DNA from 3 places in the Streptomyces sp. NPDC028368 genome. Region 2 is predicted to be linked to each of the others. Evidence: riboswitches for the same ligand, from Rfam matches in the RefSeq annotation. Region 2 holds a riboswitch; each other region holds the start of a gene.

The links. A riboswitch is a leader RNA that binds a small molecule or an ion and turns the genes downstream of it on or off. The one in region 2 is predicted to bind cobalamin.
Region 1: it holds a riboswitch for cobalamin, as region 2 does, so the genes downstream of both, thiI (tRNA uracil 4-sulfurtransferase ThiI) here and nicT (Nickel transporter NicT) in region 2, are expected to answer to the same signal.
Region 3: it holds a riboswitch for cobalamin, as region 2 does, so the genes downstream of both, ACZ4S3_RS09250 (ribonucleoside-diphosphate reductase subunit alpha) here and nicT (Nickel transporter NicT) in region 2, are expected to answer to the same signal.

Annotation. Positions count from the first base shown of each region.
Region 1 is NZ_JBVHTY010000004.1:264,974-272,405, reverse strand. Features, by position in the region: gene ACZ4S3_RS11175 (hypothetical protein) at 1-977, opposite strand, end outside; gene ACZ4S3_RS11170 (hypothetical protein) at 974-1,882, opposite strand; gene tgmB (ATP-grasp ribosomal peptide maturase) at 2,049-2,981, opposite strand; gene tgmA (putative ATP-grasp-modified RiPP) at 2,988-3,179, opposite strand; cobalamin riboswitch at 3,844-4,062, shown strand; gene thiI (tRNA uracil 4-sulfurtransferase ThiI) at 4,217-5,551, shown strand; gene cobF (precorrin-6A synthase (deacetylating)) at 5,548-6,369, shown strand; gene ACZ4S3_RS11145 (HdeD family acid-resistance protein) at 6,620-7,315, opposite strand.
Region 2 is NZ_JBVHTY010000002.1:160,275-167,706, forward strand. Features, by position in the region: gene ACZ4S3_RS04265 (ATP-binding protein) at 1-1,085, opposite strand, end outside; gene ACZ4S3_RS04270 (DoxX family protein) at 2,286-2,837, shown strand; gene ACZ4S3_RS04275 (VOC family protein) at 2,912-3,412, shown strand; gene nicT (Nickel transporter NicT) at 3,545-4,687, opposite strand; cobalamin riboswitch at 4,686-4,932, opposite strand; gene ACZ4S3_RS04285 (alpha/beta fold hydrolase) at 4,979-5,845, opposite strand; gene ACZ4S3_RS04290 (MarR family winged helix-turn-helix transcriptional regulator) at 5,995-6,522, opposite strand; gene ACZ4S3_RS04295 (nucleoside/nucleotide kinase family protein) at 6,698-7,354, opposite strand; gene ACZ4S3_RS04300 (cupin domain-containing protein) at 7,401-7,432, opposite strand, start outside.
Region 3 is NZ_JBVHTY010000003.1:470,960-478,391, reverse strand. Features, by position in the region: gene mctP (monocarboxylate uptake permease MctP) at 1-1,185, shown strand, start outside; gene ACZ4S3_RS09260 (Uma2 family endonuclease) at 1,274-1,861, opposite strand; gene ACZ4S3_RS09255 (GNAT family N-acetyltransferase) at 2,005-2,508, shown strand; cobalamin riboswitch at 2,615-2,761, shown strand; gene ACZ4S3_RS09250 (ribonucleoside-diphosphate reductase subunit alpha) at 2,923-5,346, shown strand; gene ACZ4S3_RS09245 (ribonucleotide-diphosphate reductase subunit beta) at 5,346-6,401, shown strand; gene ACZ4S3_RS09240 (transglycosylase domain-containing protein) at 6,492-7,432, shown strand, end outside.

The DNA.
Region 1 (7,432 bases), on a different contig from region 2:
TGGCGGGCGAGCTCTGGGGCGAAGACGCTCTCGCCGGTCAGGTAGCACGCCTTGCTGAACTGCGCGCCGATCTCGGGGTCGTGGGTGACCTCGGGAACCTCGGCGAAGATGAGTTCGGTGCGCAGGAAGACCTTACGGCCCTCGCGGAAGGGCGCGCCCTCGTGCTCGTACCGCTGGTCGAAGATGACGCAGGTGAAGCTTTCGATGTCCTTGACCGCCGTGCCCCCGGTGAGGTCGAGAGCGGGCTCTGCCGAGCCGCCGGTGAGGTAGAGCAGCACCGTGTAGCGGGAGACGTGCCCGCGGGCGGCGTCGTAGTAGGGCGTGTCGCGGTGGCGGTGGAAGTTGGAGTCGCCGGGCTCGAAGCGGTTGCAGCGGAACACGGGGTTCACGTGTGAGAAGCCGTCGAGCAGTGGCTCCGGCATCGCCTTGGCCACCGCTTTGGTGAGTGCCTCGGCGAGCAGTGCCGAGTGGAAGATGAAGCGTTCGCCGCCGCGGGTGGCGGCGTTCAGCGGAGGGACGTAGAGGTTCAGCGCGTCGAGGCCTTCGAGGCGGGCGCGGTCGGCGTCCGGGAGCCGCAACGTGGACGCGTATGCGTCCTTTGTGAGCTCCACGGGTTCGGTGAGCTCGAGCTCCAGCGGGGTGTCCTGGCCGCCTGCGAACCAGCGGTCGAGCGGCACGATGTTCTCGAAGGTACGGAACGAGAGCTCACGTGGGTCGACGAAGACGGCGGCCAGATGGGGCGCCCGCTCACTGGGCCGCGCGAACTGCCCTCGCACGCCATCGTCGATGCGCTCGGCATCGACGAAGCGCACCGCCTTGAAGCGCGTGGTGGGGTGCCAGGAGATCGCGAGTCCGTCCAGCGTCGCGGCGGGCTCGGTGTCGGTCGCGTCGACCTCGGCGCGGTACCGGGCAACCTCGTTGGCGGGAGCCTGGCCGGTCGACAGAGCAAAGAAACGGTCGCGGAGTTCGATGCTCACACGCTCCTCCAGAAGCTGCGCAGGGCCGTCGGAAGCTGCGGGGCGTGCGCCAGTATCTGCACGCCGGCGTCGGAGACGTCCTCGCGGTAGAGCAGCAGGCGCTTGAGCGAGCCGACGAACGGCGCCTCGGTCAGGGCCTGCGCCCCGTCCGCGCCGATCCGGTTGTAACGGAGGTCGAGCTCCTCGAGCCGCTCGAAAGGCGCCAGCGCGCGCACGCCCTGGGCGGTGAGCCGGTTGCGCTGAAGGTGCAGGCTCCGGACGTTGCGGAAGTTGGGGGACGTGCCGAGGGCGGCCAGGCCCGCATCGCCGATGCCGCAATAGCGCAGATCGAGCGTCTCGATCCGCCCGTTCGAGGTCGCGGCGGCGAGGGCCTCGGCGCCGGGATCGCCGATGCGGAAGTACGCGAGGCTGAGCTCGGTCAGCCCCCCGAAGTCGAGGTCCGCCAGGAAGCCGGCCTCGTGGGGCGGCGGCAGCAGGGGCATGTCGTTCTCGTCGAAGTCGGGCTCGTCGTTGTAGTAGTCCTCGTCCGCCTCCTCCGCTTCATCGCTCGGCCGGATACACAACCCGGTCACGAAGCGGCCCCGCAAGGCCAGTCCGATCAGCGTGGGCGCCTGTTCGGACCATTCGACGGCGACCTTCCGGGCGAACCCGTGCAGGCGCACCGGGACGGTCACCTCAGGTGGCAGCTCCGCGTCCCAGTTCTTCTGGTGCTCCTCCACCAGCAGATCGATCCGGCGCTTGAGTTCATCCCGGTCGGCGGGCCTGGCATGCGCGTGGCGCTGTCCCAGACGTATCAACTCGCCCCGGACATCGCCCTGCTCCGACAACCAGCCGCCGTAGGCATCCCACGAGGCTTCGTCGCCTGGGCGCTCACGCAGCTTTCGTTCCAAGGCCTTTGCTTCCATGCTGTGCACCGTAGCGCCAGCCACTGACAATCGAGCCGCCGCCCGTGCTCAGCGGAGAGTCATTCCGCGCCGGCGCGCAATCGTCTCTCCCTGTCGTGGAATCCGTCCCGATCGCCCCTCGCCCCTCGCCGAACGCCAACTCGGCAAGGTCCGCGACGAGCCCGCCTCAACGGGCGGAGGGCTCGGCTGCGAGCCAGGCGGCCACCGCCTGAGCGATGGGCTGGTCGGTGTCGAGCTGGACGAAGCCGAACTGGCCGCCCTGGTTGCACTCCAGGAACCACCACGTCCGGTCGGCATCCTCGGCGAAGTCGAAGGCCCCGTAGGAGAGTTGGGCATGACGCATATAGGCGTCCACCGCGTCTCGGACGCGGTCCGGCACCTCGGCCGGCTCCCAGAGACCGCCCTCGCTGAAGCGGCTGTCCACCTCTTCGGGGTCGGCCTTCCTGCGGGCGGCGAAGAGCTGCCCTCCGACGCAGGTGAGCCGGATATCGGCCCGCTTGGGGATATGCAGTTGGAGCAGGGTCGGACCGGCCGCCACCCCGGAGAAGTCCACATCCGGGCTGATGCGCGTGGTCGGCAGCACCATCGGCGGATCGGTGGAGTGCCCGCCGGACAACGATTTCACCACGACATCCTGATGCGTTCTGGCGAACTGCCGGGCGACCGCCGGGAACGAGGTGATCACTGTGGGGGGCACGGGGAATCCGCTGTGGTGGGCGGCGCGCAGTTGCCAGGGCTTGCGGCGTGCTCGTGCGGCCGCGACGGGATGGTTCATCCAGTGTGCCCGGGTGCAGTCGAGCACACCGTTCAGGGCATGCTCGGACTCGGCCGTGAGCCATGCGGACGGTTCCGGGGCACGTGCTCCGGGTATGCCGGGGCGGCGGACCCAGACGGACCGCAGACTGCTCAAACTCACCACGCGTTCGCCCGCCTTGAGGTAGCCGTCGAAGTCGCCCTTGGCGTACTCCGCCGACAGGGCGACCTCCCCGGGAAGGTCGGCGGGGTCGAGGCGGACGAGCGGGATGCCGAGTTCGTGCAGCCTCGCCACCACCATGTCCGCCGTCACGTCCTCCTCGCAGGTGAGAATCAGGACGGTCATCGCGGATCAGTCGTCGAAGTGGGTCTTGGAACCGGCAGTGGAGGCGGTGGTGCCAGTGGCCAGCAGCACCGCCCTGCTGTGCGTCGCCGGACGGCCGTCAGGGAGAACGTTCAACTGCCGTGTGGCGTCGTAGGTGTACGGCACGGCGGACGACGACCGAGCCAGCGGACGGGCGTAGCTCAGAGCGAACGGTCGCATACCTCTCCTTCAGGGCTCGGGACGCTGCAACATCCGGTGGTCTGGGCCGGGGACACGTAGCGCCTTCTGACTTATCCCTACGAGAATCACTGCAAAATCGATCGAATGATGGCTTTTTTTGATCGCTTCTGCCGATGTTCTTGACGAAACTGGCCTGGGCGTATCCGGCGAGAAGAGAGACGGCTGAGTCCCGGCCGGGGTTCCAACCGGCCGCAGGGCGGCACGGCCGACGACGCGGGGCGCACCAGCTCGGCGGCCCTGTTGGGTAGGTTGCGGCAAGCGGTGCGACCGCGCTGACGACCGTGTCGGCTGGTGACGTAGCTCGGTCACTGGGCGACACCACGGCTGGTGACGCGCCTGCGGCAGCCAAAGCGGCTCACGTGGACGGGCCCGACGCGCCGTAAACACGGCAATGGACATGCTGAACCCGTCCGACAAACTTCACAGCTTGATCGTCAACGCCTGGTCCACCGAACGTCGCGTGGTCCTGGGCCCCCTGTGGGCCGAACCCCAGGCTCAGGATCGCCGACGGCTGGTTGTCTGGGGGCCGGTGTTCCGGTTCTGGGACGCCACTGACACCCGACGCAGCGACCGAGGCGGGGACGGAGGCCGGTGCCCCGGGTCCTCGCCCGTCGCCTCGTTCACGGACCGCGCGCCGCATTGTCTACCCTGGACCCGCAGCTGGTTCGCCCCGTCCGCCAGGCGTGGTGTCGTAAGAGGGAACCCGGTGGGAGTCCGGGACTGCCTCGCAGCGGTGAGTGGGAACGACCGCCGTCATCAAGCACTGGGTACGCAGGTGACCTGGGAAGCGACGGCCAGTAGGTGTCCCGTCCTTCGGGATGTGCCCACGAGTCCGAAGACCTGCCACTGCTCGTGCGGGGTGCGATCACCACGCACGTATCCCATGGCGACCCGGTAGCGGGACCGCTGAGCGAGTGGTGCGTTTCACGCCACCGTGCCCTTGGTGCGCGGGGCGGGCCCGCATCCCGTTCGCGGCCCGGCGCCGGTCCTCACGACGACTCGCGAAGGAGAGTTTCGTGCCCGGCGAACCGAGCGTTCCCTCCGTCCCTTCCCCCGGAACGCCCCACCCGAGCGGGCCCTGTGTCCTGCTCAAGCATGGCGAGGTCTTCCTCAAGGGCCGCAACCGGCACCTGTTCACCGAGCGGCTGCACGACAACCTCCGCCGCGCCCTGCGGGACATCGGCGGCTCCACGTGGATCAAGTCCGGCCAGAACGTCACCGTGCTCGGCGGCGAGGTCCCCCTGGATGTCCTAGTGGAGCGCGCCCGACGGGTGATCGGGTTCAACTCGGTGGAGCCCGCCCTGCGCGTCCCAAGTGCCGTGGCGGACATCACCGAGGCAGCCGTGGACGCGCTCGCCGACGCCCGTGCCGAGCGCCCCGGAATCAGTTTCGCCGTGCGGGTCAAGCGCCGGGACAAGAGTTTCGAGATGACCTCGTCGCAGTTCGAGCGCTTTCTCGGGGCACGCGTCCGGGAGGCCCTGGGTCCTCTGCCGGTGAATCTCTCCAGCCCGGACGTACGGCTATCGGTCGAGATCGACCGCAAGGAGAGCTACGTCTCCTGGACCCGTCACCAGGGACCTGGCGGACTCCCCGTCGGTTCCAGCGGACGCGCTCTGGTGCTGCTCTCCGGCGGGTACGACTCACCCGTGGCGGCCTACCGGGCGATGCGTCGCGGACTGCGCTGCGACTTCGTCCACTTCACCGGCGCTCCGTACACGAACGCCGCTTCCGTCTACAAGGCTTACGCCCTCGCCCGTGAACTCAACCGCTACCAGCCCGGCGGGCGGCTGCACGTCATCGCCCTCGGCCACGCCCAGAAGCAACTGGCCATCGCAGGGGCCGGCAGGCTCCAGGTCGTCGCGCAGCGACGGCTGATGGTCCGCGCCGCTTCCGCGCTGGCGGGCCGGACCCGAGCGGAGGCCCTGGTGACGGGTGACAGCCTGGGACAGGTGGCCAGCCAGACCCTGGCGAACCTGGCCGCCGTCGACGACGCCGCCACCCTGCCGGTGCTACGGCCGCTGATCGGCTGGGAGAAGCAAGAGATCATCGACGAAGCCCGGTCCATCGGCACCGCGGAGATCTCCGTACTGCCGGACGAGGACTGCTGCAAGCTCCTCGCACCACCCCGGGTCTCCCTCCGGGCCGGACTGACCGACCTGCGTTCAGTGGAGAAGCGCCTCGACCTGGACGACGTGGTGGACAGTCTGCTGCGCGACGTCCAGGTCATGCACCCGGGAGAGACCGGCGGGGAGGGGGAGGCCGGCGCGGACAGCCGGGACGGCGGCCCCGCGCCCGGCCGCCCCGGTCCGGCGGTGTGCGCGAAGGCGCCGTCCGGGGCGGTGTCCTCATGAGCGGGGAGGGCTTGAGGCGGGTCCTGGTGATCGGGATCGGCTCGGGGGATCCGGAGCATGTGACGCTGGCCGCCGTTCGGGCGATGCGGGCCTGCGACGTGTTCTTCCTGCTGGACAAGGGCGCGCGGGCGTCCGAGCTGACCCAGCTGCGCAGGGATCTGGTGGCCGAACACGCCGGCCCCGGGCACCGGGTGGTCGAGGCCGAGGACCCGCGACGTGACCGCTCCCCCGCGAGCCCGGCCGGCTATCGGGAACAGGTCGTCGACTGGCGTCACCGCCGCGCCGCCCTGTACGAACGGCTCATCCGGGACGAGCTGGCGCCGGGCCGGACCGGCGCTTTCCTGGTGTGGGGCGATCCCGCTCTCTACGACAGCACGATCGACACGCTGGAGGAGGTTGCCGACCGGGGTGCGATGTCCTTCACGTACGACGTGATTCCCGGGGTGAGCAGCCTCTCGGTGCTGGCCGCCCGCCACCGTACGACGCTGACCCGGCTCGGCAGGCCGGTCCGGATCGCCCCCGGCCGGCACATCGCCGGGTCCGGACTTGCCGGGGGCGAGGACGTCGCCGTGATGCTCGATGTCGGCGCGGCCCTCACCGCGCACCGGGAGGAGGGCTGGTGGATGTACTGGGGCGCCTATGTCGGCACGCCTGAGGAACTGCTCGTCTCCGGCCCGCTGGCCGAAGTCGCTGACCGGGTAACGGAGTTGCGTGCCGCGGCCCGGGAGCGTCACGGCTGGATCATGGATGCCTGCCTGCTGCGGGCCGACGACCCCCAGCCGCCGGCAAACGCCGTTCCTCGGGAGGCTGCTGGCTGAGCTCCTTCGGCACCTCCCTCTGCCGCACGGCCGTGTACGAAGCCAACGGCCCGATGAGCGCGCTGTGGCCGAGCCCGCGTCGTGATCGGGGCCACCCGACCGAAGAGCGGGGCTCGGTCAGCGTCCGGCGGCCGGCCGTCCCACCGTGCTCTGTGCCTCGACGGCTGCGCACACCAAGTCGGCAAGCTCGGCAGGGCCGTAATTCCCGGCGGAAAACGCTTCGCTGCCTGGGTGGCAGCACGCCCCGTGATCAGTGCTGGGGGTGGGGGCGGGAGTGGAACACGGGCCGCCGCTTGGTGGCTGTGCCCTGGGTGAGGCGGCCGATTTCGACGCGCATCTTGATGGCGTGGAAGACCTCGACAGCGCCCACGACGATGGCCATGATGCCCACCACCAAGGTCAGCGCGGCGATCGAGCTGAAGGGCGACACGATCAGCACGATGCCTGCCAGAGTGGTGATGATCCCCGAGAAGAGCTGCCAGCCGCGCGCCGGGATGTCCTCGGCGGAGGCCGCCGTGGCGGTCACCATGATGCCGCGCAGCAGCCAGCCGAAGCCGATCCACAGCGCGAGCAACAGAATCGATTCCAGAGTGCCCCGGAAGCAGACCAGGCCCAGCAGGATGAAGAGCGCGCCCGCGACGAAATGCAACACCCGCAGATGCCGAGGGACGTGTGTGCCAAAGGCAGCGGCCAGCTGAAAGACACCCGTGGCCAGCAAGTAGATGCCGAAGAGCACACCGACGACCCGCAGGGTCTGGCTGGGCCAGGACAGGACAACGACGCCCAGGGCGATCGCAGCCAGGCCCATGGTGAGCAGGAATTGCCAGCCCATGTTCGCCAGGGCGCCCAGGCCCCCGGCCGGGGATACATCTCCGGGCTCGGTGCCGTGCGGAGGGCCGGTGCCGCGCGGAGGGCCGGTGCCTGCGGAATCGGAGGGGTATGTCATGCCGTCTGCCTCCTCCAGGAAAGAGCACGGTCAGATGGGTCCGGTTCCATCGTCACCCGCCTGGCCCCGTCCCGCCCGGCAGGCGCTCACCGGTCCCGTCAGTGGCAGCAGGTGCCA
Region 2 (7,432 bases):
GCGTCCACGGCCTTCTCTACACCGCGGGCGAAGGCCTGCGTCGCAGTGACGCCTTCCTTCTTCACAGTGAGGCTGAATACCTGATTGGGCTGGGAGGGGAGATCGACGGCGATGCGGGCGAGGTTGAGATGCCCCTCGGCCGCACCTCGCTGGCCGTTCCAGCCGCCCGCCTGGACGAGCCGGTCATTGCGGTAGAAGTAGAAACCCTGGCGCTCGGCGAGCGGACCGATGAGTTTGTACTCGGTGCGGGGCGACCGGGCTGGCCATATATGCGCGGTCAGTTCTACGTTGCCGACGCCTTCTACGGGTGCGGTGAAGACTCGGGGATATCCGGCCTTGCCCGGGACTCTGTAGTTGAACGGGTCGAGTGCTTCCACACCTATCTGGTCAAGGATCAGGCGGGTGTGAACGTCTTCCACTGCGATGTCGATGTTCAGATCCCCGCTGTCCAGGAAGCGGTGCAGGTAAAGGCCGAGATGGGTTTCCAGCTTCTGGATCGCCTCGGAGAGGAAGCGGTCGGTCTGGCTGCACTCGACGGTTTCGAAGGCCCGGACACGATCCCAGCGCACGACTGTTCCATGCCACTCGATAAGTCCGTCGTATCGGTCGACGAGAGTTTGGGCGTAGTCCGGAGTGACCGTGTCGCAGCGGTAGCCATCCGCAAGAGAGGCGGAGGTCAACTGGCGCCCTGCGGCGCGACTTGTTCGGGTCTTACTGACCACGGTGAGCGCGTCGGCATGGGAGAGGGATGCGGCCTTCATCCCAGTGCCGTACATGCCGAGCGCCTGGGGTCCGTAGTTGCGACGCTTGCCGACTGTCATGGCAGCATCCAGGCCAGCATCGTTCATGCCTCTGCCGTCATCGACGATCAGTAGGCTGAGCAGACGGTCGTCGTCGCGCAGGAAGTGCACGACGACGTTACGGGCGTCCGCATCAAGGGAGTTGTCGATGAGGTCCGCTACGGCCACCTCGAATCCGTAGCCCTGGTTCTTCAGCGCATCGGCGTAACCGGAGTCAGGCGGCAGCTGCTTGCTACCGCTGGTGGGGACGTCGTACTGCCAGTCGGCACCTGCCATGTTGGGCATGAATCTCGCATGTGTAAACAGGGCTGGACCGCGGAGCCCAGACGTTGGACAAAGGCCGAAGTTTGATTGCGAAGGTACTGGATCGATCTTGAAAAGATCAGCCGGTCCTGGATAGTGGGACGGAAATCCGTGATGTTCCCGCGCGGTGCCCGCGCCGGGGCGAGTGCTGGGCCGAAGCGAAGAGGATGGTCAGCGGTTCGGCCTGTCATCGCACTGCCAGGCCGCGGCGATCGTGTCGGCTTGCAGGGGTTTGGGAGCAATCCGGTGGGCGTCAGGACGTCCCAGCACAGCTGCGCGTGGTTGCGGCCGTCGTCCGGCCCGAGGTGGACGATCCGGTCCGCGAACTCGCCCCACTCCGTCAGCCACATGCCGAGGTCCGCATCCGGGCCCCAGGTCGTACGGTGGCGGCCGCTCGAACGACAGGTTCATGATTTTCTTGTCCCGCAACCGTATTTGAACTGGTGGCAACGGAATCTGACGGTTGGTCGGGCGGCCAGTGGGCTGCGGGGCTCGGGATTTACGGAGCGGGTGTGGCCCGGATTATTCAGCGTCCCTAGCCGGATCCGCAGGCGATCGCCCTTGGACTGACGCGACGGTCTCGCCGTGCGGGCGTGGAACGTCCGCGCGTTTGCTTTCGCTGTGGGCCGCGATCCTGACGGCGTGGTCATCGGCCTCCGCTCCGTCGACGGGGGGCAGGCGGGGGGCGGAAGTGTTGTGGGCCGTGGTCGGCGGATTTGCCGTCAAGCGGATCTGCCGTCAAGAGGGGCATTCGGGGACTCGGCACTCTTGCAAAGCGGATTTCGGCGGTTCACATCCGTCTGTGGCCACCATGTGTGATCAGCGAAAAGGCCCCCGTACCAGGAAGGTACGGGGGCCTTTGTCATGTTTGTGGCCGTCCCCTTACGGGCGACGCCATGGCCCGGCCCGTGGAGGCCGTGGAGGGCGCGCAGTTTGTGACCGGCGGCGAGATTCGGTCATCGGCTTCCGGGGGTGATGCGGGGTGGTGGGGCAGGCGAGGGAGGGGGAGGTGCAGGCGGTGGGGGTCCCGGGTCGGGGTGAGAGGGCTCGGGGGCCGTTGTGGTGGGTGGTGGTTCGGCTTGTTCGTGGTTGTTCGGGGGTGGGGGTGCTGTGTATCGTCGTGAGGGTTGACTTGAACTTTCAAGTAAATCTGACTGGCCCCACACGGGAAGAGCGCTCGCCATGACATCCCCCCTCAGCACGATCCAGACCCCCCGACTCGGAGTGGACACGCGCCACGCTCCGTCTCCGCACGGCTACGACGCCGGCCTGCTCGTCCTGCGCATCGCGCTCGGGCTGACGATGGCCGCCCATGGGGCCCAGAAGCTGTTCGGCTGGTTCGGTGGTGGCGGGCTGGAGGGGACCGGGCAGTTTTTCGCGATGAGCGGCTATCCGTCGGGCAAGACGATGGCCCTGGTGGCGGGGCTGACGGAGACGCTCGGCGGGCTCGGACTGGTGCTCGGGCTGCTCACACCCCTCGCGGGTGCGGCGGTCGTGGGCACGATGATCAATGCTCTGGTCGTGAAGTGGGGCGGCGGTTTCTTCGCGCCCAAGGGCGTGGAGTACGAGCTGCTGCTGACCGCGGGCGCGGGCGCGCTGGCGCTGACCGGCCCCGGGCGTTACGCCGCCGACCGCCTGGTGCCGGCGCTGCGCGCGCACCGGCTCGTCTACGGCGTGGTCGCCTTGGTGCTCGCCGCGGTGGTCGCCGGCGGCGTGCTGCTGGTCCGGAAGTAACCCAGGCGGAAGCACGCAGCAACAGTAAGGCCGGGGCGCCCTGGGGGCGTTGCGGCGGGAGAGGGGAGAGGGTCTTGTCCGTACGACGTCTCAATCACGCGGTGCTCTACATCCGCGATGTGGCGCGGTCCGTCGCCTTTTACACCGAAGCCCTCGGGCTCACGCTGGACATCGAGATACCCGGGCGCGCCGCCTTCCTCAGCGCTGCCGGCTCGCTCAACGATCACGATCTGGGGCTGTTCACGGTGGGGGCGGACGCGCCGGGCCCCGAGGCGGGCCGGGCCGGTCTCTACCACCTGGCCTGGGAGGTCGGCACGCTCGGCGAACTCGCCGCCACCGAGGCCCGGCTCGCGGCCCGCGGCGCACTGGTCGGCGCCACCGACCATCTTGTCTCCAAGTCCCTGTACGCCAAGGACCCGGACGGCAACGAGTTCGAGGTGATGTGGCGGGTTCCGCGGGAGGACTGGCCGGGTCCCGACGAGCCGAACCGGCTGCGCCCGCTCGATCTCGCGGCCGAGCTGAAGCGCTGGGGGCCCGACCTGATGACGGGCGCGGCCGCCGGCTCGGCCACCTGACGGGCCGCGGGGGGGGTAGGAGGGGGGAGGGGGACGGGCTGGGCGTACGGACCCGCGAGCCGGGCCCGGGGGCCGGACCTGCGAGCGGCGGGCCCGGGAGCCGGCCCCGCGTTCCGGGCCGGCAGCCGGCGCCTAGGAGCCCGACCCCGCCCGCGCCGCCCAGCGCTTTTCGACCCCGGCCAGGCGCCAGTACGCCAGCGCCGCCGCCCACACCACCACGAACAGGCCCACGATGATGAAGCCGACGTTGTCGAGGTCGAGGGTGGAAATCCAGCTGGTCACCGGGTCGTTGAGGCCCAGTTTTTCGTGCAGGACCGTCACCAGCTCGATGGTGCCGATGAAGAAGGCGACCGCGATGGACAGGCCGGTGATGGTGAGGTTGTAGTAGACCTTGCGCACCGGGTTGGAGAACGCCCACTGGTAGGCGAAGTTCATGAACGTGCCGTCGAGGGTGTCGAAGAGGCTCATGCCGGCGGCGAACAGCAGCGGCAGACACACAATCGCGTACCAGGGCAGCCCGGCCGCCGCGCCGCTGCCCGCCATCACCATCAGCAGCACCTCGGTCGTGGTGTCGAACCCGATCCCGAAGAGGAAGCCGAGCGGAAACATCTGCCCGGGGCGGGAGATCGAGCGGGTGAACCGGCCCAGGAAGCGGTTCATGAAGCCGCGCGAATCGAGCTGCTGCTCCAGCTCGGCCTCGTCGAACCGGCCGGCGCGCATGCCGCGGAAGACCCGCCAGATCCCGGCCATCGCGATGAGGTTGAGGGCGGCGATGAGGTAGAGGAACACCCCCGAGGCCGTGGTGCCCAGAGTGCCCAGGACCTGGTGGGTACGTGACCGGTCGTCGAGCAGCGCCCCGGCAAGGTGGGTGCCGCCCGCCACCAGGGCCGCCATCACGACGACCACGCTGGAGTGGCCGAGCGCGAACCAGAAGCCCACCGAGACGGGCCGCTTGCCGTCGGCCATCAGCTTGCGGGTGGTGTTGTCGATGGCTGCGATGTGGTCGGCGTCGAAGGCGTGCCGCATGCCGAGGGTGTAGGCGGTGATGCCGAGCCCCACACCGAAGGTTTCTTTGCCCACGGTGTAGTGCTGCGGGGCCACCAGGAGGAAGAGCATGCCGAAGGCGACGACATGCAGCCCGGCTATGACGGCTATCAGGCCCGCGGTACGGATGGTGTCCTGCCGGCGCCAGCGGAACGTGGCGGAGGCAGGGGTGTTCGGGGTATCGGTGGACAGGGCCATCCGGCGGTCACGCTCCAGCACCTCGTGGATCAGTTCGTGAGATGCCGTGGCCGGTCTCCTGGCTTGGGGGTACCTCCCTGCTCCTGAAGAGCTCGGGGGAGGGTGGACGCGTCCGGCCCGCCTTCCCGGCCGCGGGCTGCGGTCAGTGGCGCCGTACGCGCGCAGGCGCATACGGAAAGGGCCGGAAACTCCCCGATCACAGTGGCGAGGGCCGCTCCGGCCTGGGACCACAAGGTCCGTCACCGGTCTTCCCGAACACCACGGCATGACCACTCTAACCGCCGTCCCGCAGCGGTATCGACGGCCTCGGAGGGCTCGGCGCCATCAGTGGGCCACGGAGGGCGGGGAGGACAGCGAGGACAGGAAGACGCGCAGTTCGTGGTCGTAGAGCGGGGCGTTCTCCAGATTGACCATATGAGCCGCGCCCGGTATTCGGACCCTGCGGGCGCCCGGGACGGCGAGGGTGATCGCATGGGCGTTGGCGGCGATGTCCGTACTGTCGAGGTCGCCGTCGAACACCACCGTCGGCACGCGTATGTCGGACAGCCGGCCGGCGGCGCCGACCTCGATGGGCATCCCGGCGCCCATGCCGTCGGCGTGCACCTCGACCGTTGCCGCGGCCGCGGCGCGCATCCGCTCGCGCAGCCCGGGGTGGACGTCGGACGGACCGCGGTGCGGGCCGTCCACCCACATCCGCAGGAAGTGCTCGACATATTGCTCCATGCCGTCCGGTGCGCCGATCGCCGCCACCTGTGCCCTGATGTGCTCCAGGAGGAACGGGTCGGTGAAGGCGCGGCCGCTGACCCCGGGTGAGGCGAGCGCCAGGGCGCTGACCCGCTGCGGGTGGGCGAGGGCGGTGTCGAGGGCGACCCGGGAGCCGTGTGAGAGGCCGACGAGGACGGCGCTTGGGACGTCGAGGGCATCGAGGAGGGCGCACAGATCGTCGTGGTTGGCCCAGTCCCCGGCCACCGTGGAGGACAGGCCGTGACCGCGGGAGTCGTACCGGATCACGCGGTGGCCGGAGCCCACCAGCCAGGAGAACTGCTCGTCCCACATGCGCTGGTCGAGCATGCCGCCGTGCAGCAGCACCACCGCCGGACCCTCGCCGGCCGTTTCGTAGAACAGCTCACCGTCCCTGACCGGCACGGTGCCGTTGTCGAGCTCGGTCCAGGCGCTGAACGGGTGGGTCATTCTCTGTGCGTTCCCTTGGTGAGCGGTGGCGGGGCGGAGGGTGGGGGAGGAGGGGAGTGGGAGGAGGGGAGAGGGAGGAGGGGAGAGGGGAGGGGGGGAGAGGGGAGGGGGCGGATGCGTGAACGGTGTGGGGGTGTCGGCGGCTGGGGCTATTCCGGCTGGTTGTCCTGGTTGTCGGGATCCTCTCGGGTAACGCCTGAGCCGTTCGCCAGGTGCCGGAATTCCTCGCCGAGTCGGTCGAGTACACGAAGGGCCGTCGAGATGTCCTGTGCGGACAGGTCGGCCAGCCCGCGGCGCAGCTCGGTGGCCTCGGACTCCTGGATCCCGCGTATCACCTCGCCGCCCTCGGCGGTGAGCTGGATCAGGGACGAGCGGCGGTGTGCGGGATTGGGGGCCGTCACCACCAGGCCCAGCTCCGCCGCGTGGTTCACCCAGCGCTGCACCGGCTGCCGGTCGAGCTCCATGGTGCGGGCCAACTGCGGCACGGTCCGGGGGCCTTCGCTGCGCAGCGCATCGAGCAGTGCGTGCTCGCCTGCGGTCATGCCGGTGCCTTCCAGCTCGCGCTCCACCGCGCGCACGATCGTGCGGTGCAGGGGCCACAGGCGCCGTATGACGTCGTACAGAAGCTTTTCGGCCGGGGCCGGTTCGTCGCCGTCATCCGGCTTAACGACACTCATGATGTCATGATGGCATCGAAGGTGTCGTTTGGGAAGGGGCCTGCCGCGGAAGGCTGTTGGTGAAGCGCCAGACAGGTTGGTGAAGTGCCAGGCGGACCGAGGGCGGGAGGGGGGCGGGGGTGGCGGTGTCGTTGGGGTGGGGCGCGCCGTCCGTTGTGGGTCTGCTGACCGACGCCTAGGAGAGCCGGGGGGCGGGGGCTTCTTCGGGGGTGAAGGTGACGATGAGGTCGGCGCGGTCGCGGGTCGCTGCCACGGTGCGGGCGTTGGCCTCGTCCGAGGTGCGGACGAAGTGTTCGGCGTCGGGGCGTGGGCGGCCGAAGCGTTCGTGACGGTCAACCAGGCGCCGGATCCGTTCCGGGGTGTCCAGGTCGACGTACCAGACCTCGTCGAGCAGGGCGCGGATACGGGTCCACGGCGCGGAGTCGAGGAGGAGGTAATTGCCCTCGGTGACGACGAGGGGGATATGTGGCGCTACGGGGATGCTCCCCGCGACCGGCTCCTCGATACGGCGGTCGAAGGCCGGGGCGTAGACGGCGGTGTCCGCTTCCGGGGAACGCAGGCGGGTCAGCAGTGCCGCATATCCGGCGGGGTCGAAGGTGTCCGGCGCGCCCTTGCGGCCGATTCGGCCCAGGCGGTGCAGCTCTGCCTCGGCGAGATGGAAGCCGTCCATCGGGACGAGTACGGCCTGTCCCGCCAGCTCCGCCACCACATGGGCGGCGAGAGTGGACTTGCCGGCGCCGGGCGGGCCCGTGATGCCGAGCAGACGGCGGCGGCCGGGGCGGGCCGAGGCGGCGAGTCGGCGGGCGCGGGACAGGAGGTGCTGGGGATCCATGGTGGGTCCATGGTGCCCGAAGGGTGGCCGGTTGCCAGGGGGAGTCTCAGACTTGGTACTCCATCCCGTAGGGGGCGC
Region 3 (7,432 bases), on a different contig from region 2:
CAGGCCGTCCTGGACGTGATGGGTGTCGGCGGCGGCGAGAACACCAACTGGTTCGTCAAGGACCTGCCGCTGCTGATCGCGTTCGCGGTGCTGGCCGCCTACACCTACTCCTCGGGCCTGCGGGCGCCCGCCCTGATCGCCTTCGTCAAGGACGGCCTGATTTACCTGGTCATCGCCGTCGCGATCATCTACATCCCGATCAAGCTGGGCGGCTTCGACCACATCTTCGACGCGGCGGGCAAGGCGTTCGCCCAGCCCGGCGCCGTCCCCGGCAAGCCCCGCGGCGAGCTGACGAGCGGCCCGCACGCGCAGTGGGCCTACGCCACCTTGGCGCTGGGCTCCGCGCTGGCGCTCTTCATGTACCCGCACTCCATCACGGCCACGCTGTCCTCGCGCAGCCGCAACGTGATCCGCCGCAACACCACCATCCTGCCGCTGTACTCCCTGATGCTGGGCTTCCTGGCGCTGCTCGGCTTCATGGCGATCAAGGCCGGTACGGACATCCAGGGCAACCCGCAGCTGGCGATTCCGCAGCTGTTCGAGGACATGTTCCCCAGCTGGTTCTCCGGCGTCGCCTTCGCCGCGATCGGCATCGGCGCTCTCGTACCGGCGGCCATCATGTCGATCGCCGCCGCCAACCTCTTCACCCGCAACGTCTACAAGGACTTCCTCAAGCCGGACGCGACCGCGGAGCAGGAGCACAAGGTCGCCAAGCTGGTCTCGCTGCTGGTGAAGGTGGGTGCGCTCGTCTTCGTCCTCACCATGGACAAGACCGTCGCCATCAACTTCCAGCTGCTGGGCGGCATCTGGATCCTGCAGACCATGCCGTCCCTGGTCGGCGGCCTGTTCACCCGCTGGTTCCACCGCTGGGCGCTGCTGGCGGGCTGGGCGGTCGGCATGCTCTACGGCACCCTCGCGGCATACGGCGTGGCCAGCCCCACCCAGGCCCACTTCGGCGGCTCCAGCAAGGAGATCCCCGGCATCGGTGAGATCGGCTACATCGGTCTGACCGCGTTTGTGCTGAATGTGGTGGTGACGGTCGTGCTGACCTTCGTCCTGAAGGCCGTCAAGGCGCCGGAGGGCGTCGACGAGACCAGCCCCGCCGACTACACCGCGGACGCCGGCGACAAGGGCGTCACGGCGGAGCTGCCGAAGACTGCGGAGGGGGCGCCGGCGGGGCACTGAGCCGGCGGCTTGCTCACGCCGAAGGGCCGCCGCGTTCCCCGGGGAACGCGGCGGCCCTTCGGCGTTTCATGGGCCTCTGCCCGCGGGGTCAGTTCACCCAGTCTTTGAGCGCCTCGGTCTCGAGCGTGATGCCCACGGGATCCGGCAGGTGGAGCGTCTTGCCGTACGGCGCCGTATGAACGTTCTCGTAGCCGGCGCCGTCAGGCTCGCTGTAGACCACCGCCTGGCACTTTTGACGGTCGATCAGCAGGTAGAGCGGAATGCCGGTCTCCGCGTATGCGCGTGCCTTCTCCACACGGTCGCGCCGGTCAGTGTCGGAGTCGTGCGAGGTGACCTCGACGACCATCAGCACGGGGCTGGGATCCGCCCACTCGCCCTGCCCCACGAAGGCCTCACTGGGCGCGAGCGAGCCGTCAGGGCGGGCACGGCCGCCTCGGTAGGGCTGCACCTTCAAGCCCTGGGTGGCATCGAGCCAGAGCTCCGGCCGGTGCTGCATGCAGATACGCGTCAGCCACTGGATGATCCGCCCGTGATCCCCGTCCGGCATGAGCTTGCTCCTGACCTGCCCGTCGATGAGTTCCAGCCGTGCACCTTCTTCCAGGCGGGCGAATATCCGGGCGACCTCTTCGAAGTGCCCGGTGTCCATGACGTGCGGCCGGTCAGCGAGCGCGGTCATGAGGTCTTCTCCTTCTTCTGTCGGCCGGAGCTGGGAACGTAAAAACGACGATAGCCGAGGCCACCGACAGGCACCGCTCGGTCACCTCAGAGAGAGCTGCCACGGTCGCCTGATTGTCAGACCCACCCCCCACACTGAACCCCATGGACATCACGATCAGGCCCGCCCAGCAAGCCGAGTTCGGCCTCGTCGGTGACCTTCTGGTGGAGGTCTATCTGGCCGACGGGCTACTGACCTTCGGGGAGAACGACACGTACGCCGCCGAGCTGCGGAAGGTCGCTCATCGGGCGGAGCACGCCGAGGTGCTGGTGGCGGTGGACACGGCGAGTGGGGCGGTGCTGGGGGCGGTGACTTTTGCCGCGTACGGGAGCCCGTATGCGGAGCTGGCGGGCCCCGGGGAGGGGGAGTTCCGGATGCTGGCGGTGCGGGCCGAGGGACGCGGGCGGGGCATCGGTGAGGCGCTGGTGACGGCGTGTGTGGAGCGGGCCCGCGGGCTGGGGCTGCGGGCGGTGGTGCTCTCCTGTCTGCCGCACCTGCTGCCCGCCCACCGGCTCTACCGCCGCCTGGGATTCGCGCGCGCCCAGGAGCGGGACTGGGATCCGATACCGGATTTCACGCTCTGGGCGTTCACCCGGGAGCCGGCCTGAGCGGCATTTCCGGGCCCTGCAGCGGCCGATGGCCGTTCGCACACCTGTAGGAGTGGTATGAGGTAGCGACACAAGATGTGGGGGTGCATGCGGAGAGCAGCACAAGATGTATGCTCGTGCTCGCTGTCGCCGCAGGGGAATCCGGTGCGAATCCGGGACTGTCCCGCAACGGTGTACGAGCGCGCCCAGGTAGCCGTACGGCCAGCTCACGCGCCCAGGAAGTCCGAGGACCTGCCGACAGCACGCCCGCGCCGCCATCGGTGCGGACGTCGATACGTCCGGGCCCCGAGGGTTGGGCAGGTGGACGCCGCGCGGTGTGCCCGCGCACCCCTGAGCGTCACGGGGTGCGGCATGCCCGCGTGCGCCCGTCGCGCCGCGCCCTCCCGGCCCCCGCCGAGTGAGGGAGAGCATCACGTGACCATCGCGCCAACGGAGCCCGCGTCAGACGCCGAGGTCGTGCAGCCCGCGGTGGCCACACCTGACACCTCCGCCGACGGCACTCCGGGTACCGGCGGGCCGGGCGCCGCCCTGCTGCGCACTCTGACCGAGCTGACCGCGGACCTGACCGCGACCGACCCCGGCAAGGTGGCCGCCGCCGCGCTGCGCGGCCGTCACCCGGGCTCGGACGAGGCCGAGTTGCGCTCGCTGGCCATCGAGGCCGCGGCCGGCCTGATCGGCGACGAGCCGCAGTACTCCAAGCTTGCCGCGCGTCTGCTCACCCTCGCCATCGCGGAGGAGGCCGCCGGCCAGGGCGCCACCGGCTTCGCCGCCTCGGTCGCGACCGGTCACCGCGAGGGCCTGATCGCCGACGGGACCGCGGAGTTCGTACGGACCCACGCGGAGGCGCTGGACGCACTGGTGGCGAAGTCCCTGGCGGACGGCGCCGACGACCGGTTCGGGTACTTCGGGCTGCGCACCCTGCACTCCCGTTACCTCCTGCGGCACCCCACGACCCGTCAGGTCATCGAGACCCCGCAGCACTTCCTGCTCCGGGTCGCCTGCGGCCTCGCCGAGGACCACTCCGCGCGGGCGCTGGCCGATGTCGCAGAGCTGTACCGGCTGACCAGCACGCTCTCCTACCTGCCCTCCTCCCCCACCCTCTTCAACTCCGGCACCCGCCACCCGCAGATGTCCTCCTGCTATCTGCTGGACTCCCCGCTGGACGAGCTGGATTCGATCTACGACCGCTACCACCAGGTGGCGCGGCTGTCCAAGCACGCGGGCGGCATCGGCCTCTCCTACTCCCGCATCCGCGCCCGCGGTTCGCTGATCCGCGGCACCAACGGCCACTCCAACGGCATCGTGCCGTTCCTGCGCACGCTGGACGCCTCGGTCGCGGCGGTCAACCAGGGCGGCCGGCGCAAGGGCGCCGCCTGTGTCTACCTGGAGACCTGGCACGCCGACATCGAGGAGTTCCTGGAGCTGCGCGACAACACCGGCGAGGAGGCCCGCCGTACGCACAACCTGAACATCGCGCACTGGATCCCGGACGAGTTCATGCGCCGGGTGGAGGCGGACGCCGACTGGTCGCTGTTCTCGCCGTCGGATGTGCCGGAGCTGGTGGACCTGTGGGGCGCGGAGTTCGACGCCGCGTACCGCAAGGCCGAGGCCGACGGCCGGGCGCTCAAGCAGATCCCGGCCCGGGTCCTGTACTCGCGGATGATGCGCACCCTGGCGCAGACCGGCAACGGCTGGATGACCTTCAAGGACGCCGCCAACCGCACCGCCAACCAGACCGCCGAGCCCGGCAAGGTCGTGCACTCCTCCAACCTGTGCACGGAGATCCTGGAGGTGACGGACGACGGGGAGACCGCGGTCTGCAACCTGGGATCCGTGAACCTCGCCGCCCATCTCGGTGAGAACGGCGAGATGGACTGGGAGCGGCTGGACGCCACGGTCCGTACGGCCGTCACCTTCCTCGACCGCGTCGTGGACATCAACTTCTACCCGACCGAGCAGGCCGGGGCCTCCAACTCCCGCTGGCGCCCGGTGGGTCTGGGCCTGATGGGCCTGCAGGACGTCTTCTTCCGGCTGCGGCTGCCCTTCGACTCGGCCGAGGCGCAGGATCTGTCGACCCGGATCTCCGAGCGGATCATGCTCGCCGCGTACGAAGCGTCCGCCGATCTCGCCGAGCGGCACGGCCCGCACGCGGCCTGGTCCGCGACCCGCACCGCCCGCGGCGTGCTGCACCCGGACCACTACCCGAACGCCGAGCCCCGCTGGGCGGACCGCTGGGCGGCCCTGCGCAGCCGTATCGCCGCGACCGGAATGCGTAACTCGCTTCTGCTCGCGATCGCGCCGACCGCGACCATCGCCTCCATCGCGGGCGTGTACGAGTGCATCGAGCCGCAGGTCTCCAACCTCTTCAAGCGCGAGACGCTGTCCGGCGAGTTCCTGCAGGTCAACGCCTATCTGATCGAGGAGCTCAAGGCTCTGGGGCTGTGGGACGCGCGGACCCGTGACGCGCTGCGCGAGGCGAACGGCTCGGTGCAGGACGTCGGCTGGATCCCCGAGGAGATCCGGGCGCTGTACCGCACCGCCTGGGAGATCCCGCAGCGCGCGCTGATCGACATGGCCGCGGCCCGTACGCCGTACCTCGACCAGAGCCAGTCGCTGAACCTCTTCATGGCGTCGCCCACCATCGGCAAGCTCAGCTCGATGTACGCCTACGCCTGGAAGCGCGGCATCAAGACCACGTACTACCTGCGCTCCCGTCCGGCGACCCGGATCGCCCAGTCCGCGCGCGCCGCGTCCATTCCCGCCCAGCTGCCGGTGGCCGACCCCGAGGCGGTCGCCTGCTCCCTGGAAAACCCCGAGTCCTGCGAGGCCTGCCAATAATGACCACCGCACCCGAGACGAACGCGGCCGCCGCGCACACGGCCACCACCGGCACCAAGAACCTCCTGGACCCGGGCTTCGAGCTGACGCTGCGCCCCATGCGGTACCCGGACTTCTACGACCGCTACCGCGACGCGATCAAGAACACCTGGACCGTGGAGGAGGTCGACCTCCACTCCGACGTCGCCGACCTCGCCAAGCTCTCGGCCGGCGAGCAGCACATGATCGGCCGGCTGGTGGCCTTCTTCGCGACCGGCGACTCCATCGTCGCGAACAACCTCGTGCTGACGCTGTACAAGCACATCAACTCCCCCGAGGCCCGGCTGTACTTGAGCCGGCAGCTCTTCGAGGAGGCCGTGCACGTCCAGTTCTACCTGACGCTGCTGGACACCTATCTCCCCGACCCGGACGACCGCGCCGCCGCCTTCGCCGCCGTGGAGAACATCCCGTCCATCCGGGAGAAGGCGGGATTCTGCTTCAAGTGGATGGACTCGGTCGAGAGCATCGACCGCCTGGAGTCCAGGGCCGACCGCCGCCGCTTCCTGCTCAATCTGATCTGCTTCGCGGCCTGCATCGAGGGGCTGTTCTTCTACGGCGCGTTCGCCTATGTCTACTGGTTCCGCTCGCGCGGCCTGCTGCACGGCCTGGCGACCGGCACCAACTGGGTGTTCCGCGACGAGACCATGCACATGAACTTCGCGTTCGAGGTCGTGGACACGGTCCGCTCCGAGGAGCCCGATCTCTTCGACGACGAGCTGGAGCAGCAGGTCGTGGACATGCTGAAGGAGGCCGTCGAGGCGGAGCTGCAGTTCGGCCGCGATCTGTGCGGTGAGGGCCTGCCGGGCATGAACACCGCGTCGATGCGCGAGTACCTCCAGTGCGTCGCCGACCAGCGGCTGCAGCGGCTGGGCTTCGCACCCGTATACGGCTCGGAGAATCCGTTCTCCTTCATGGAGCTGCAGAACGTCCAGGAGCTGACCAACTTCTTCGAGCGCCGGGCCTCGGCCTATCAGGTGGCCGTGGAAGGCTCGGTCTCCTTCGACGACGAGTTCTAGCCACCACCGGCCGCCCGCCAAATATGAGCATTCGGTTAGCGGGCGGCCGGAACGGCAACCGGGGCCCGATGCCGCCCCATCTAAGTGGGCATGAGGGGTACGAAGAAGGAGCGTCGCCCGGTGCGTCGCAGGGTCATCGACTATCCGCGCCAGGGGCGGCGGGGGCTGCGCCGCTGGCTGCCGTCATGGCGGCTGGTGCTCAGCACCTTCGGGATCGTCGTCGGAAGCATCGTGGGGCTGTTCCTTCTCGTCTACCTCACTGTCGACATCCCGAACGAGAATGAGCTGGCCGGCCAGGAAGCCTCCATCTATTACTGGGCGGACGGCAGCCAGATGGTCAGCGTGGGCGCCGTCAACCGGCAGAACGTCACCCTCGACAAGGTGCCCGATTCCGTCGAGAACGCGGTGATCGCGGCGGAGAACGCGACCTTCTACAGCGATTCCGGTGTCTCCCTCCAGGGCATTGCCCGCGCCATGGTGAACATGCTCTCCGGCGAGGAGGCACAGGGCGGTTCCACCATCACCCAGCAGTATGTGAAGAACACCTATCTCTCGCAGGACCAGACGGTCACCCGTAAGGCGAAAGAATTCATCATCTCGCTGAAGGTGAACAACCAGAAATCCAAGCGGGAAATTCTGCGCGGCTATCTCAACACCAGCTGGTTCGGCCGGAGTTCGAACGGGATCCAGGCGGCCGCGCACGCCTATTACGGTATCGACGCCGACAAGCTGAACCCGAGCCAGGGAGCGCTGCTGGCCGCCCTGCTGAAGGGGGCGGAGCAGTACGACCCGGCGCTGAGCAAGGCCAATCACGAGCGGGCCGTGGCGCGCTGGAAGTGGATACTCGACCGGCAGGTCGCCACCGGCAAGATGAGCAAGCAGGAGCGGGCCCGGTACACGCGGTTCCCCGAGCCCCGTGCGCCGGCGAAGCCCACCAGCCAGGCCGGTCAGACCGGCTATCTCGTCGATATCGCCAATAAGTTCATCAACAGCAGCACCGGCCTGACCGACAAGGACCTGGCGCGCGGCGG